DNA from 2 places in the Eubacterium sp. BL-380-WT-2B genome. Region 1 is predicted to be linked to the other one. Evidence: riboswitches for the same ligand, from Rfam matches in the RefSeq annotation. Region 1 holds a riboswitch; the other holds the start of a gene.
The links. A riboswitch is a leader RNA that binds a small molecule or an ion and turns the genes downstream of it on or off. The one in region 1 is predicted to bind thiamine pyrophosphate.
Positions count from the first base shown of each region.

Region 2: linked by a shared signal. The riboswitch ahead of thiC (phosphomethylpyrimidine synthase ThiC) and the one ahead of thiW (energy coupling factor transporter S component ThiW) in region 1 are both predicted to bind thiamine pyrophosphate.

Region 1 is NZ_VUMP01000009.1:101,686-109,119, forward strand. It holds gene FYJ53_RS17800 (DUF445 domain-containing protein) at 1-400, shown strand, start outside; gene FYJ53_RS21930 (FUSC family protein) at 491-2,341, shown strand; TPP riboswitch at 2,373-2,481, shown strand; gene thiW (energy coupling factor transporter S component ThiW) at 2,530-3,042, shown strand; gene FYJ53_RS17815 (hypothetical protein) at 3,512-4,318, shown strand; gene FYJ53_RS17820 (DUF3795 domain-containing protein) at 4,416-4,979, opposite strand; gene FYJ53_RS17825 (GNAT family N-acetyltransferase) at 5,016-5,501, opposite strand; gene asrC (sulfite reductase subunit C) at 5,595-6,638, opposite strand; gene asrB (anaerobic sulfite reductase subunit AsrB) at 6,657-7,434, opposite strand, start outside.
Region 2 is NZ_VUMP01000002.1:495,300-502,733, reverse strand. It holds gene FYJ53_RS05295 (MATE family efflux transporter) at 1-453, opposite strand, end outside; gene thiD (bifunctional hydroxymethylpyrimidine kinase/phosphomethylpyrimidine kinase) at 554-1,339, opposite strand; gene thiE (thiamine phosphate synthase) at 1,332-1,985, opposite strand; gene thiM (hydroxyethylthiazole kinase) at 2,084-2,929, opposite strand; gene thiC (phosphomethylpyrimidine synthase ThiC) at 3,003-4,337, opposite strand; TPP riboswitch at 4,395-4,495, opposite strand; gene FYJ53_RS05270 (manganese efflux pump) at 4,554-5,168, opposite strand; gene FYJ53_RS05265 (hypothetical protein) at 5,539-6,393, opposite strand; gene FYJ53_RS05260 (Ig-like domain-containing protein) at 6,526-7,095, shown strand; gene FYJ53_RS05255 (gamma-glutamyl-gamma-aminobutyrate hydrolase family protein) at 7,133-7,434, opposite strand, start outside.

The DNA.
Region 1 (7,434 bases):
CAGTGATAACACCATGATCGGTATCCGTGAAAAGCTCAAGGATACTGTCAACAACATGGTCTTTGAACGCGGTGAGGAAATGATCGGTAATCTTGTAGACCGCGAGAGCCATGAAATACTGGATTACAGCATGGCTGAGCTCTACGATCGTTTCGGCTCAAGTGTACCAAAGGTAAAAGAGAGTCTGCTTAAAGCCTATCACAATCTGGTCGAAAATAATTTATCCAAGGCACTCATCGCTTTGGATATTCCTCAACTGGTAGAAGACCAAATCAATGGTTTTGATGTGTTGGAGATGGAAAAAATCATTTTGAGTATCATGAAAAAAGAATTGAATGCCATCATATGGCTCGGCGGTCTGCTGGGTATGATTATGGGATTTATAATGAATTTTTTCTAAATTAAAAAACGGTTCTGGAAAAATACCAGAATCGTTTTTTATTGCTTTATTTTTTTCTAAAAGGGTATTTTAAAAGAAAACCGTTAAGGAGTGATCTCAATTTTAAAAGCCATTAAAAATTTCTTTAAGGCATTGCCCAGAGCATTGCCAGCCATTGTCTTCGGTTTGTTTCTTATGGGAACGGTTATTCTGCTTTTTGGCAGAAATAATGCGGTTATTGCTCTTGTTTTTCTTTTATACACGCAGACCATGGTTAAAACCCGACTGTCCATTGTCAACATGCTGCTCGATTCTCTTTGGTTGGTTGGCTACGCCATTTTAGGGACTCTGGTCTCCATGCATTTTGCAGCACTGGTTATTATAGGATTTCTGCTGATTTTCTTTCTAATCTATGCCGATGCCAACGAATTTTTGAAAACAAACTATTACATCCCCGGTATGGCTTTTATTCTTGTACAGATCAGCCCCGGGACACTGAACGACCTTTTACCCCGTATCTTATCACTTCTTTATTGTCTGGCCATCTGTATTGGAATAAGTCTGCTGCTGCAAAAGCGTCAAAAGGCAGGTCCCTTCAATCCCCTTGTAAAGAAAGCACTCAGCTGCACAGGCGCCGGATTTATAGCGCTGGGTCAAGAAAGAAACTTCAAAGACGAGGCGGTTGGTAAAAAACTTGATGCTCTGTCGCTGAAGCTGAGCAGTAATATTTATCCCGCTGTTTTCAGACAAATGGGACTGATGAATGGAAGCCAGAAGTATTCCTATGGCTTAATGCTCTGCCTTGAACAACTCGGACAGGTGCTGCAGTCCTTAAGTGCTTCTGTAAAAAAGTTTTCAGAAGTTGATCGGGCTCAATTCTCTGTTTTAGGTGAACGGATGGAGGCAGCAGCGGACCCCAAAGCACTGGCAGCAGATTTACAGGTATTCTTGAAAAACTCCTCCCTGACATCCAACCAGCTGAATCAGGAATTGCTGCTGGTGCTGGAATCTCTTCGGGAACGCCTGCTGAACGACCGTCATTGCAGGGATCTCAATACTTCCATTAAGCAGGGGCTGCAGTATAAAGCTTTTACACTGCGGCATCGGTTCAGCCTTGATTTTTTCCAGATGCGTTTCGCACTCCAGACCGCCGTCATTGTCACAGTCTGTACCATCATCGCACACTTTATCCCTCATTGGTTTAATATCCCTCTTAATGAATGGCACGGTTACTGGATACCACTTATGGGGTATTTATCTTCCAGCATTTACATCCGTGACACACTAAAAAAAGCGGCTTATAAAGTGAGCGGCACAATTCTCGGAATGTTATTTTTTGTTCTTATCACACAATATATTCCCGCCTCAATACGACTGCCACTCACCATTGCCGTCGGACTGGTTTTTATGCTGACCATAAAAAGTTCAATTGTCAGTACCATGATCAGTACACAGATGACCTCCGTTATGTTTTTACCCCAGCTGGGCGTCATGGATCTGGTGCTATTTCGAGTATTTTGTGTTATCGGCGGTGTCTCTATCGCTGTACTTGGCGGGATTTTCATCTTTAGAACACGCAAACAGGATGTCTTCCGTTATGAGCTCACGAGTCTTTTTAAATCAGATTCATTTATTCTTTATAATCTGTGGAGTCTGGCTGAAAAGCAGAAGGCCGGTCCCTTGCTTTACGAAAATCTGTTAAATCTCCATCTGGTCAGTAATCAGCTGGAGAGCCTGTCAGGGGCACAAAAGCTCATGTCAAAAGAGTCCTTTAAAAAAATAATGGATAAAAGCCGGCATTTTTTAGCGGTAGCTGTTCATATGAGTATGTACTTAAGCTTAAAAGGCGTTTCTCCAGAAAAATGGCAACACATTAAAACTGAAATTCACATAGCTGGCGAGACACTTAAAAGGGCTTTTGAAACCACAAAGATTCCTTCAGAAAAAACTGGACAGGCTTGAATCTCATTTCAAGAAAAGCTATAATAAAACAGAATCATACAGGGGGAGCTCGCCGCAGCGGGCTGAGAGGAGGCTTTGTCGCTTCGACCCACAACCTGATTTGGATAATGCCAACGTAGGGACAGCATCGTATTTTATGGGGTACGCCACGTAGGCGTATCCCATTTTTTTGTCTGGAGGCTTCTATTATGGAAAAAAATCGTACGCAAAAATTGACAATGGCCGGCATTCTTATTGCTGTAGGGGTTGTCTGCTCACCCTTCAGTATTCCTTTGGGGGCGGCGCGCTGTTTTCCGGTTCAGCATATGGTCAATATTCTCTCAGCAGTATTCCTCGGTCCTTTTTATGGCGTTTCAATGGCTTTTATCACCAGTCTTATCCGGGTAATGCTTGGAACCGGCAGCCTTCTGGCCTTCCCCGGAAGTATGTGCGGCGCGCTTCTCTGCGGTTTGGTGTTTCGCTATACTGAAAAGCTGGCTTTCACCTATCTTGGTGAACTTTTTGGCACCAGCATCCTCGGGGCACTTGCAGCTTACCCGATTGCGACTGTCGTCATGGGAAAGGAAGCAGCTCTGTTTGCCTATGTAATACCCTTTTTCATCAGCTGTATCGGTGGTGTTGTTCTTGGGGCCGTTCTGGTTGCGGCCGTTCAGAAAACCGGTGTTATGGACCATATTTTAAATGATAAATCCAGATCATAGCAATAACGCTTTAAATTGGCTGCTGCCTGCAATTAATACTTGCACAGATGTATGAAATCGATTATAATATAATAAATATCACATTGTAGTGAAGCTTACCATTTCACTACACCTGCTTTATACAGCAGAGCTTCATACCTTTTGCCGGGACCCGTAAAGGTCCCATTTTTTATGCTGTCATTTTTAATGTTTCTTTAAGTCCCCTCTGTGTTTAGCAAACACTATTGATCTCCACGCTGACCAGGCTATTCTCTTCCAAAATTCAGTAGCATAAAACTCGTCGATGTTGTGACATGATAGACCTCTAGTAGTACCAGTGAATGAATTCATTATTTCCGACTTTGTCGGCTTTGTCAAGATTTTTAAAAAGAGACTGCTTATCTATAATGACAGAACCGAATAAATAAATATTGCTTTTTTCGCCTTTGTGATATAATGCTATCATTAGATTACATAAAAGGAGCACTTCGTGAAAAAGGATAAGACATCAAAAGAAAAATCTGTTAAAAATATTCAGGAAAACAAGGGGAAATTTCTGCTGTACTTGCTGTTGAGAGCCATGGTTCTTGTTGTAATGATCGCTCAGATTATAAATAAAAATTGGGATAATGTGTTCCTATGTGTATTTACACTGGTTTTATTTATGATACCTTCTTTTGTAGATAAAGAGCTGCACATCAAGATGCCTACTACGTTAGAGGTTATTATTCTTCTTTTTATCTTTTCGGCTGAAATCCTTGGTGAAATTCAGGAATATTACCTCATTTTCGACCATTGGGATGCAATGCTGCATACTATTAACGGCTTTCTGATGGCCGCAATTGGATTTTCGCTTATCGATATTCTTAACGAGAATGAAAATTTCAGCCTCAGCCTGTCCCCCATCTTTGTGGCAGTTTTTGCGTTTTGCTTTTCGATGACGATCGGTGTTTTATGGGAATTTTTTGAATTTGCAGCGGATTGGTTTTTTCATACGGATATGCAGAAAGATACCATTATCCACAGTATCAGCTCGGTGATTTTTAATCCTGAAGGTAAAAATGTCGCGGTCACCATTCCAATCGAGAGTGTAGTTGTTAATGGACAAACATGGAATTATGGCGGTTACATTGACATTGGCTTGATTGATACCATGTCCGATCTCTTTGTTAACTTTATCGGGGCAGTCGTCTTTTCAATCTTTGGTCTGTTTTACATTAAAGGACGTGGTAAGGGAACCTTTGTAAAACGCTTTATGCCAAAACTGAAAAAATATAACAAAAAAAGTCCTGAATAGGACTTTTTTTATCGCAATAAATCTATATTTTTTCTTAATCATTAAATTCAGCTTTACGAAGATACATTTCTTGTCTTCCGGTTTTTTAATTTCAGGATTATCTTATCTTTTCCGCTTTCTTTTTATTCAATTTCAACGATATTCCTTTTTCTTCCGCCATGGTCTGAAACAGCCTGACAACCTGTTTAGCGCTCTCTTTTATTGGTGTCTCGCCGGTAATTTTTTCTTTTATCTGTGCCATCACACTTTTTAAATCTTCAAGTTCTAAAAGGTTCACAGCTGTACAGTAAAAGGTTTTCCGTCTGCCGTCATTATAATGCTCTAAAAGATAACACAGAATTTCAATCTTTTCATTCAGCATTATCTTATAGTTTTCCAGGCCGTCATTCTCAGCCTTTTGAAAATCCTTTAGCACGTGGCGGTATGTAATAAAGCTGTCGTATGGACTGACAGCCTTATAGCGTTCACAGGGATAATCTCTGCATTGAAAGCAGAATTCGACATTGTCATGTTCCTGGCCGCATCTCTTAATCGCACAGGAATGATGTCCTTTTCCTCCGCAGCCGGGACAACCGGATTCTCTCACATGGTACATAGGACACAGGCCACAGTTAAGACCACACATAGAAAATTGTGGATATGCTCGTTCATTTTTTACCATTTAGCTTTGCTCCTTTAGATTTTCCATTATTTTCACCTATATTCCGGCGCCGTTTATATTTTCAGCCTTTTCAGTGCTGGCCCGATAAATTCTGGAGGATTCTCCCCAGGGATGGTAGCCAGTGCCAATATACTCATAACCATAATGCTCATAAAATCCAACAAGGTCTGTACAGACATAGAGATAAGAATACCCAGCCTTCCCGGCGTCTTTGCGCGCTCTTTCGAGCAGGCGCCATGCATAGGCATGCCCTCTGTATTTCTCTTCAATATAAACAGAACATACCCAGGGCCACAGATCCATACGGCTAACAAAATCATTGGTAATCATTCCAGCTCCGCCGATAATCTTATCATTCTCAAGCAAAAGATACCAACGCGGCAGCGGCGATTCTGTTGTAAGTCCATGAACAATACAGTCCTCATAAATCATTTTACTGCGCTCTGTTGCCCACCGGCCTTGAAAAAAATTGATGGCGGCTTGTGTATATACAGGCTCTTCCCTCAATGATATGACTCTCATGCTTCTACCTCCTGTTTATCGATTACCCTTATCTTAACACAGAAAGAGACGCGGGACAAATACCCGCGCCTCTTATACTGAGATTTCAAATTCTTATTTAGATTCCTGTGGCCCTGCATGTTTGTGCTGTGATAAGGGCATGACATGTATGTTGCTTCTCTGTTCATTTTCTGCCCAGTAAATATCGTCTGCAACCTTTGCCTCAGGATTAAAGGTAACCCCTTCAAAAATGTGTTTGATAAATTCTTTATACCCAACGCGATCAATAAGATGCCCGCCATGGAGATACTCTGGCTTATAATCCAGCGCCCAGGCTGAAAATTTCTGCCAGTTTGCAAACATTCCCAGTACGACTTCCTCTGTTACCCAGTTCATAAACAGCTTTCCCGAGCGCGGGCTCTGTTTGCCGGTACGGCCTCCAAGAGTCACGCGGTATAATTTCTTAGGATCTCTTGTCCACGCTCCAGTAGGACAAATCAAAGTGCATTCACCACAGCCTACGCAGCAGCAGACATCCTTATCAATTTTTCCATCTTTATTGAGCGTAAGCACCCCCGTAGCATGGCTCTGACAGGCATCAACACAGGATCCACAGCCAATACAGCGATCGTAGTCATAAACCTGTTTGTTAACACCCATAATACCAAAATCATTAAAGTTAGCCTTTGCGCAGTCATTTGGACATCCAGCGACAGATACTTTAATATGATAATGAGAAGGAAAAACTAACTTTTCAATTTTCTTTGCAAGTTCGTAGGTGTTTACATTTCCTTTAATACAGTGTGTATTTCCAATACACGCCATAACATTTCGGGCTCCGATGGTTGGGTATCCGTAATCGTCTGCCTCCATCTCGCAATCGCAGATTTTTACATCAACCTCTTCAATATAAGATTTGATATAACGATTTACTTCAGGAATATTTTCATATTTGACACCTGGAATATCCAGGGTTTGCCGGGTCCCCATATGAAAGGAGCCATTGCCCCAGCGTTCACAGATTTCAGCCACAGCCTTCAGATGCTTTGCCTCAATAACTGCGCCTGGCACACGCATCTGGAGCATAAATTCGCCGGGTACTTTAGACTGTCTGAAGCAGTTTGTCCGTACTTTTTTAACGTCAATATCATGATTCATTTTTGCAGCTCCCTTCCACTAATCTACCAGGTACTTAGCCTGAGTATAATTGAATACAGGACCATCCAGACAGACATAAACCTCATCAATCCGGCAGTGTCCGCATTTTCCTACCGCGCAGGACATACGGCGTTCAAAAGAAAGCCAGATTTTTTCATCCGGCACGCCGTTTTTGCCGCATTCAATACCTGTAAACTTCATCATCGGTGGCGGACCTACAAGTACAACCTCATAATTATCGCCAAACTCTGAAAAAGGAACCTGTGAAACAAATTCTGTCACAAAACCTTTATGCCATCCTTCTATTTTTTCATTATCAAGGGTATAGAGGGTTGAAAAAGATTGACGCCAGCTTTCCAATTCCTGGCGGAAAACAATTCCGGCTTCATTTTTAAAACCACAAATCAGGTTAACACTTTCAACATAATCTGGATTTTCGGTAAAAAAACGAAGCATACTGCGAACTGGCGCTAGACCAGTGCCACCGGTAATAATGACCATATGCTTTCCTTTAAACTGGTCAATCGGCCAGCCATTGCCATAGGCGCCGCGCAGGAACAACTCATCACCAGGCTGCTTTTCAAAAATCTCGTCTGTCACCTTTCCAACAGAGCGAATCGTAAAATCCAACCAGCCATCTCCAAAGGAGCTTACCGAAATGGGTGCTTCACCAATCTTTGGGAGTGAAAGCTGAAAAAACTGGCCGTGTTTTGGACGTATGTCTGTTTTTACTTTAAATGTATACTCGTGCTGGCTCTCTTTTTTGATATCCATAATTTTACAGGCCTGTGGCTGC
Region 2 (7,434 bases), on a different contig from region 1:
GGATAAAACCAACGAAAGACATAAGAACACAATGGGAACGACCACGACCATATAATATGGTATGGCATAAACCAAAATGTCCTCACCGGCACCAGAAATTTCAAGAATTGGCCTGTAAAACAATAAGTTCAGCGCCCCGACACTAATACCGATAAAAAGGCTGAGCAAAAAAGATTGCTGGAGTGCCCTGTTCCCCCTTTCAGCATCACTACGGCCAACATATCTACCAATAACTGCCAATGTGCCAACACTGACGGCTGTAAAAAAAGCAATAAAGATATTGACAATCAGGTTCGTTACGCCAACTGCTGCAATGGCATCATCTGAGATCTGTCCTGCAAAAAAGGTATCAACCGTCCCCAAAAGTGTCTGTAGAACAGTCTCCACCATTACCGGCAACGCTAACAAACCAATGACCTTCAGATCGTTTCTATTCATTTTCAAATGAAACATGATGTACCTCCATAACCCCTACGGGAGGTTATGTTCAGTATAGCATCCTTTATGCGGTTTTACAAGCAAATTAAAAACCCCCTTAGGGGGTTAAGTAAAATTATTTTTTCAATTGATACAAATGATTCAACGGTCCGTTTCCCTTTCCAAGATCAAGGCCATCCAATATTGCGCCATACACATAGGCTTTCGCATTTTTAACAGCATCCATCATAGCAACGCCCTGTGCCAGATTTGCGGCAATCGCAGAGGACAACGTACAGCCGGTACCATGCGTGTTGGGATTGTCGACCTTTTCTTCGGGGAGCCAGTAGCCAAAACCCTCATAATAAAACAAGTCATCTGCCCGGTCCTCTAAATGTCCACCTTTTACCAATATTGCACCTTTATAATAGCCAGCAATATCACGGGCAGCGCGGATCATATCATTTTTAGATTTAATGGGAATACCTGACAAAATCTCAGCCTCCGAAATGTTCGGAGTGATCAAATCCGCCAATGGCATGAGTTCGTTAATTAAAACTGACTGGGCTGTCCTGTCAAAAAGTGCGTCACCACTTGTGGCAACCATGACCGGGTCCAGCACAATATTCTTGGGGGCATATTCCTTTAACTTTTTCGCAATGGCATGGATAATCGCTTCTGAAGAAACCATACCTATTTTCACCGCATCTGGCACAATGTCTGTAAAGACTGCATCCATCTGGGCTTCCACCATCTTTTCAGAAATATTTTCTACAGTGAATACACCAGTTGTATTCTGTGCTGTTATGGCCGTAATGACGCTCATACCATAAACACCGTAAACCGTAAAAGTTTTGAGATCTGCCTGTATACCTGCACCTCCGCTGCAATCGGAGCCTGCAATTGTCAATGCCTTAATCATTTGATTTCACCATCTTTTCAGATAATTTTCGAATTTTCTGTGCCGCCGCCCGTGTATCTGGCTGAGCAAACACCGCAGAGATAACCGCGACGCCGTCAACCTTTGAGCCAGAGAGCTCTAAAAGATTTTCTTCACTGATACCACCAATGGCAACCACAGGGATTTTCACACTGCTGCAGATGCTCTTAAGTGTCTCAAAAGAAACCGCTTTGGCATCCGTCTTCGTAGAAGTTGAGAAAACTGCCCCCACACCGAGATAATCCGCGCCTTCCTTCTCTGCTGCCAAAGCCTGTTCCAGTGTCTGCGCAGATACACCCAGAATTTTATTTGGGCCGATCTTCTTACGGGTTTCCGCAACAGCGCCATCGCTTTGCCCAATGTGTACTCCGTCTGCGTCCACCTCTAAAGCAATTTCTATCTCATCATTGATGACATAGGGGATCCCTGCGGCCCTTGCCAGTTCCTTCAGGCTTCGTGCTTCGTGTAGAAAATCCTGATGCGCCATGTCCTTTTCCCTGATCTGAAGAAAGGTAGCACCGCCATCTATCGCAGCACAAACCTCTTCCTCAAGGGTACTTTCGCCAAGCCAGGAACGGTCTGTAACGATATAGAGCAGCATATCTTCTTTTTTCACATTGTTTTTCATAATTCTCCTAATTTGACAGTCAAATTTCAACTTTCACTTTTCCTGTTTATTTTATACCCGATTGAAATATTTTATAACATTATTTTAGCTTTTTCACCTCATGGAATCAAGGTAATTTTTGCATAAGTTTCAATGGTTTTTCCTGTCATCGTACTGATATTATCAATGATAAAAGTCCTTAGACTTCCTGTCCCCAGCTGATTATTTGTAACCTGACGTGAAGCCAGCTCACCGGCAATTCCCATGCTGGCCACCGCGCATACCACCGCTTCCAAAGCCTTCTCAGGATTGGCTGCCACATAGGCTGCCGTCATGGCACTGAGCATGCAGCCCGTACCAGTAATCTTAGACATATCGTGATGTCCGTTTTTGACCACATAAGCTTTCCCAGCATCTGCAATAAGGTCCATTGCTCCTGTGACCGCAATGACCGCACCTGCTCTTTCAGCCAGCTCTTTAGCTAAAGTGACGGTAGTGTCCAGTGTCTCATCAGTCACTTCATCATTAACATCGGCATCTACCCCCTTTGTGGTACCTGCTCCAGCATAAACCGTCTTAATTTCAGAGATATTACCACGGATAACAGCAAACTTCACTTCTTTCAATAGCTGATAAGTTGTTTCTGTTCTGAACTTTGAAGCGCCGGCCCCCACAGGGTCCAGTATCACAGGATGCCCCAGTTCATTGGCTTTTTTCCCCGCGGCAATCATAGATTCTACAGTCCGGCTGTTCAGTGTCCCGATATTGAGTACCAAAGCACTGCAAATGGTGGTAATCTCCTCTACCTCTTCAATATCATCTGCCATGATCGGGGATGACCCCATGGCCAAAAGTATATTTGCACAGTCATTGACTGTGACATAATTGGTAATATTATGAACCAGTTGTGGCTTTATCTGGGTGTTTTCAAAAATATCGACAAAATTTTTGTTTAATTGGATCATCTTTTCTCCTTTAAAGTGAAAGCGCAGGTGACTGCCGGCCTTTTAAGCCGCACCATTCACCTGCGCACCTGGTTTATTTATCAGAAGGACACTCCTTTGTGTCTTCCATAATGTCCACATGCTCTCCGTTTAAAACCTTGTTCATGTTTCTAACTGAGCACATCTTTCCGCACATGGTACAGGTATCCTGGTTCTCTGGGGTCGACTCCGCGCGGTAACGCTTTGCTTTTTCGGGATCAATGGCAAGGCCAAACATTTTTTCCCAGTCCAGCTCGCGTCTGGCAACTCCCATCTGATAATCCCAATCAGCCGCCCCTGGCAGTCCTTTGGCAATATCCGCTGCGTGGGCTGCAATTTTTGACGCGATAATACCCTCCTTAACGTCATCGACATCCGGTAGTCTCAAATGCTCAGCTGGTGTGACATAGCACAGGAAGGACGCCCCGTAGGTCGCCGCGATAGCACCGCCAATGGCCGAAGTAATATGGTCATAGCCTGGCGCGATGTCCGTTACGAGTGGGCCAAGCACATAGAAGGGGGCGCCTTTGCAGATTGTCTGCTGAATTTCCATATTAGCCTGAATCTGGTTAAGCGGCATATGACCAGGCCCTTCAACAATGATCTGGACATTCTTATCCCATGCACGCTGTGTCAGTTCTCCAAGAACCACCAGCTCAGAAATCTGTGAAATATCACCGGCATCCGCAATACATCCAGGTCTGCAGGCGTCACCAAGGCTAATGGTAACATCATACTCCTGACAGATTTCCAGAATCTCATCATAAAACTCAAAGAATGGGTTTTCATTGCCGGTCATTTCCATCCATGCAAAAATAAGCGAACCTCCGCGGGATACAATATTCATCAAACGTCCGTTATTCTTGAAGCGGTCTGCAGTTGAACGGTTGATCCCACAATGCAGCGTCAGAAAATCAACACCATCCTCTGCATGCATGCGCACAACATCGATCCACTCCTGAGAAGTAATCTCCTGAAGCGGCTTATTGTAATAAACCACAGCATCGTAGATTGGTACAGTGCCGAGCATGGCCGGGCAGCTCTCTGTCAGTTTGCGTCTGAATTTGCGTGTATCTCCAAAAGAGCTCAGGTCCATGATGGCTTCTGCGCCCATGTCAACAGCACGCTTCACCTTTTCCATTTCTACATCCAGGTTCAAACAGTCTCTGGATGTTCCAAGATTGACGTTGATCTTTGTCTTCAACGCACTGCCGACCCCATAGGGTGTCAGGCAACGGTGATTCTTGTTGGCAGGTATAGCAACCTGCCCTTTTGCCACCAGGCCCATTAAATTACTTAAAGGCATATTTTCATATTCCGCGACGCGCTTCATCGCTTCCGTTTCAATGCCACGGCGCGCGGCATCCATTTGAGTTGTGAACAGCTCCATATTTTCTCCTTAACTTTTTCAGTTTTTCAACAAAAAAAGCGCACCCACGGGTACGCGCTTAGCTCAACTTGTCCTCCCTACGACGGCGTTACACCGCATCAGGTAAAACGGGTTTAGGATTCAATCCAATCTCAGCAAAAGCTCCCCGGGCATCAACTCATTTGTCTTTCTAATTCTATCCTAAGTGCACCAAAATAACAAGAAGTTTCTTCATATTTACCAAAACATTTCAATTAAACCTAAGATAACCAATAATACACCAGAAACGGCCGGCGCATAATCCCCCAAAAGAGGGCCGACCACCTGTCCTCCAAGCCGGAAGCCAGACCATAAAGCAACAAGGCTTATAATAAACGTACACACAGCAGTCAGGCCAATACTGACGCCTGTGATACTGGCGGCTATCCCTGTTCCCAGATTATTAAAGGTCAGACCAAGGGCAACTGTTACAATTTCACGGTAGCGAATATGGTCCTTATCCTGAACCGATGCATCCATCACATCTGCCATTTCACCTGTATTTTTCATAGCGTAGCTGCCTGATTTTTTCTCCTTTAAAAGCTTGATGATTCCCTGTATGGCAAAATAAACACCCAGCAGTATAATAATCCCAGCGCCAAGATCATTTCCTATCCTGTCTGGAATATAACCAGACAGCCACTTGCCAAAGAGCATGGCGATGACCGTTCCTGTTGTTGTAATAACAGCCACAGTCAGGTTCGAAACCGCGTTAAGATGAATTTTTTTAATTCCGAAGGCCAGACCAACCACAATGTTATCAAGATTGGACGAAAGGCTGAATAGCAAAGCGGATACAATGAAAATAAGCATTTTACCATGCTCCCTGTTTATTTTATACGTTCTTTTTTATATTATACCTTTTTATCCATGTGAATTATCGCTGTCCTCTGGTAAATTTTATCAAAAAACAAAGATACCTGGCACCCCCTTGCACCAGGTATCTAACTCCCCTTCATTTTCCCCATTAAGAAAACGTTCATCCAGATATCATTTTCGAAGATGGTATCCCCCTTGATTCCACCTTATATCTTACGTTTCAAAAACGTTTTCATTAACTGTCAATAATGATAACATTTCCATCAGTAATTGTCAAGTTATTTTATTAACAAATCGGCTACAGAAACCCTAAACCCAATTAAATGCAGAGAGAGGCGCCACATTTTCGCAGCACCTCCCTGTTTTACTCTTTGGTGTTTATCCCAGAATTTCTCGAATTTTCAAAAGTATCCGTTTCCGCATTTTCTTCCAACTGTTTCTTCTTGAGCTTTGGCATAAAACGTTTGACAAAGGTCCCTTTTCCACGGCCCTTAATGTAAAACAAACCAAAAACCGAGAAGACCACTGCGCCGATAAAATTAACGAATAAATCGGACATTGTATCCACCAGTCCAATATCAATATAACCGCCATAGTTCCAGGTCTGCCCATTAACCACAATACTCTCGATTGGGATGGTTACCGCAACATTTTTGCCTTCAGGGTTAAATATAACCGAGCTGATACTGTGAATGATCGTATCTTTTTGCATATCGGTTTGGAAAAACCAATCAGCTCCAAACTCAAAAAACTCCCAAAGCACACCAATGGTCATTGAAAAACAAAATGCAAAAACAGCTACAAAAACCGGTGAAAGGCTCATGCTGAAATTTTCATTTTGATTTAAAATATCAATCAATGAAAAGCCAATGGCCGCCATTAAAAAACCGTTTATGGTGTGCAGCATCGCATCCCAATGGTCAAAAATCAGATAATATTCCTGAATCTCACCTAAAATTTCTGCTGAAAAAATAAATAATATAATAATAATTTCAAGAGTTGTTGGCATTTCAATGTGAAGCTGCTTGTCCACAAAGCTTGGAATCATAAATAAAATCAATGTCAGCACACATAGAAAAACGTTGTTCCAGTTTTGATTCCAGATCTGTGCGATCATAACTGCAACAACTAAGACACGAAGCAGTATATACAAAAAAACCTTGCCACGGCTTTTTCCTGCTGATTCACCTGTATTCTTTTCTCTCTTTTCCTTTTTCAAAAACTATCTCCCTTCTAAAAATTTTCACTGCTTTTCTGAACCATTATAACACACATGCAGAAAAATCGTTTTTTATTTAAGAATTTTGGGTAATTGTTATTACATCTTATGTAAAATGAAGGAGTAGCTAAAATGAAAAATAAATGTTTAAAAATAAGCTTTACTGTGATTCTCTCCATTCTGCTGTTGAGCAGCTTCAGCCCAATTTTGGCTGAAACACCAGCCGGAGACCCTGCTCTCAACGAGGGGGCGGTTGGCAGTCCTCTCACCTTAACCTCCAGCGTCCCACAGGACGGCGCCACAAATGTACAGCCCTTCACGGAAATTTCCGTATCCTTTAACCAGAATGTGGTCAACACAGCCGTAAGGGCGACAAACGAGAAGGCTGTAAGCCTTTGGAGTAAGGGCAAACAGGTGGATGCCGACATTGTCTTATCCGATGATCTGATTGATCCTGAAGACTGGGGGACCATCCGCATTAATCCAAAGAATAATTTGAAAAGCAATCAAGAATACATCATAAAAGTGGATAAAATCTTGACTTCAACAACAGGAGAACACTTGCAGGCCCCTGTGGAAATTCATTTTACCACTGTAAAATCCGCTTCTTCCATTACCGGAACTTCAATTGCAGTGGTTGCTGCCATTGTCATCATCGCCGCTATTATTATTGGTATTCTCTACAAAAGGCGCAAACGTTAATTTAAAAAGACGCATCCGATAATGGATGCGTCTTTTATTATGCCTTATTTTTCGCTGCCTCCACAAAGGCTTTAAATAAATCATATTCGTATGAACGCTTAGGCCACAGAAACTCAGGATGCCACTGGATTGCCAGACCATAAGTCATATCTGGTATCTCAACAGCTTCCACCAGTCCATCCTTTGCGCGCGCTGTCGCCTCCAGTTCTGGGGAAAGCTCCGCGATTCCCTGGTGGTGCATACTGTTGACACGAATTGTTTTTTCACCGATAATTTCAAACAGCTTACTGCCTTCTTTAATCTCAATATCGTGCACCGGAAAAACAAACTCTGTTTTCT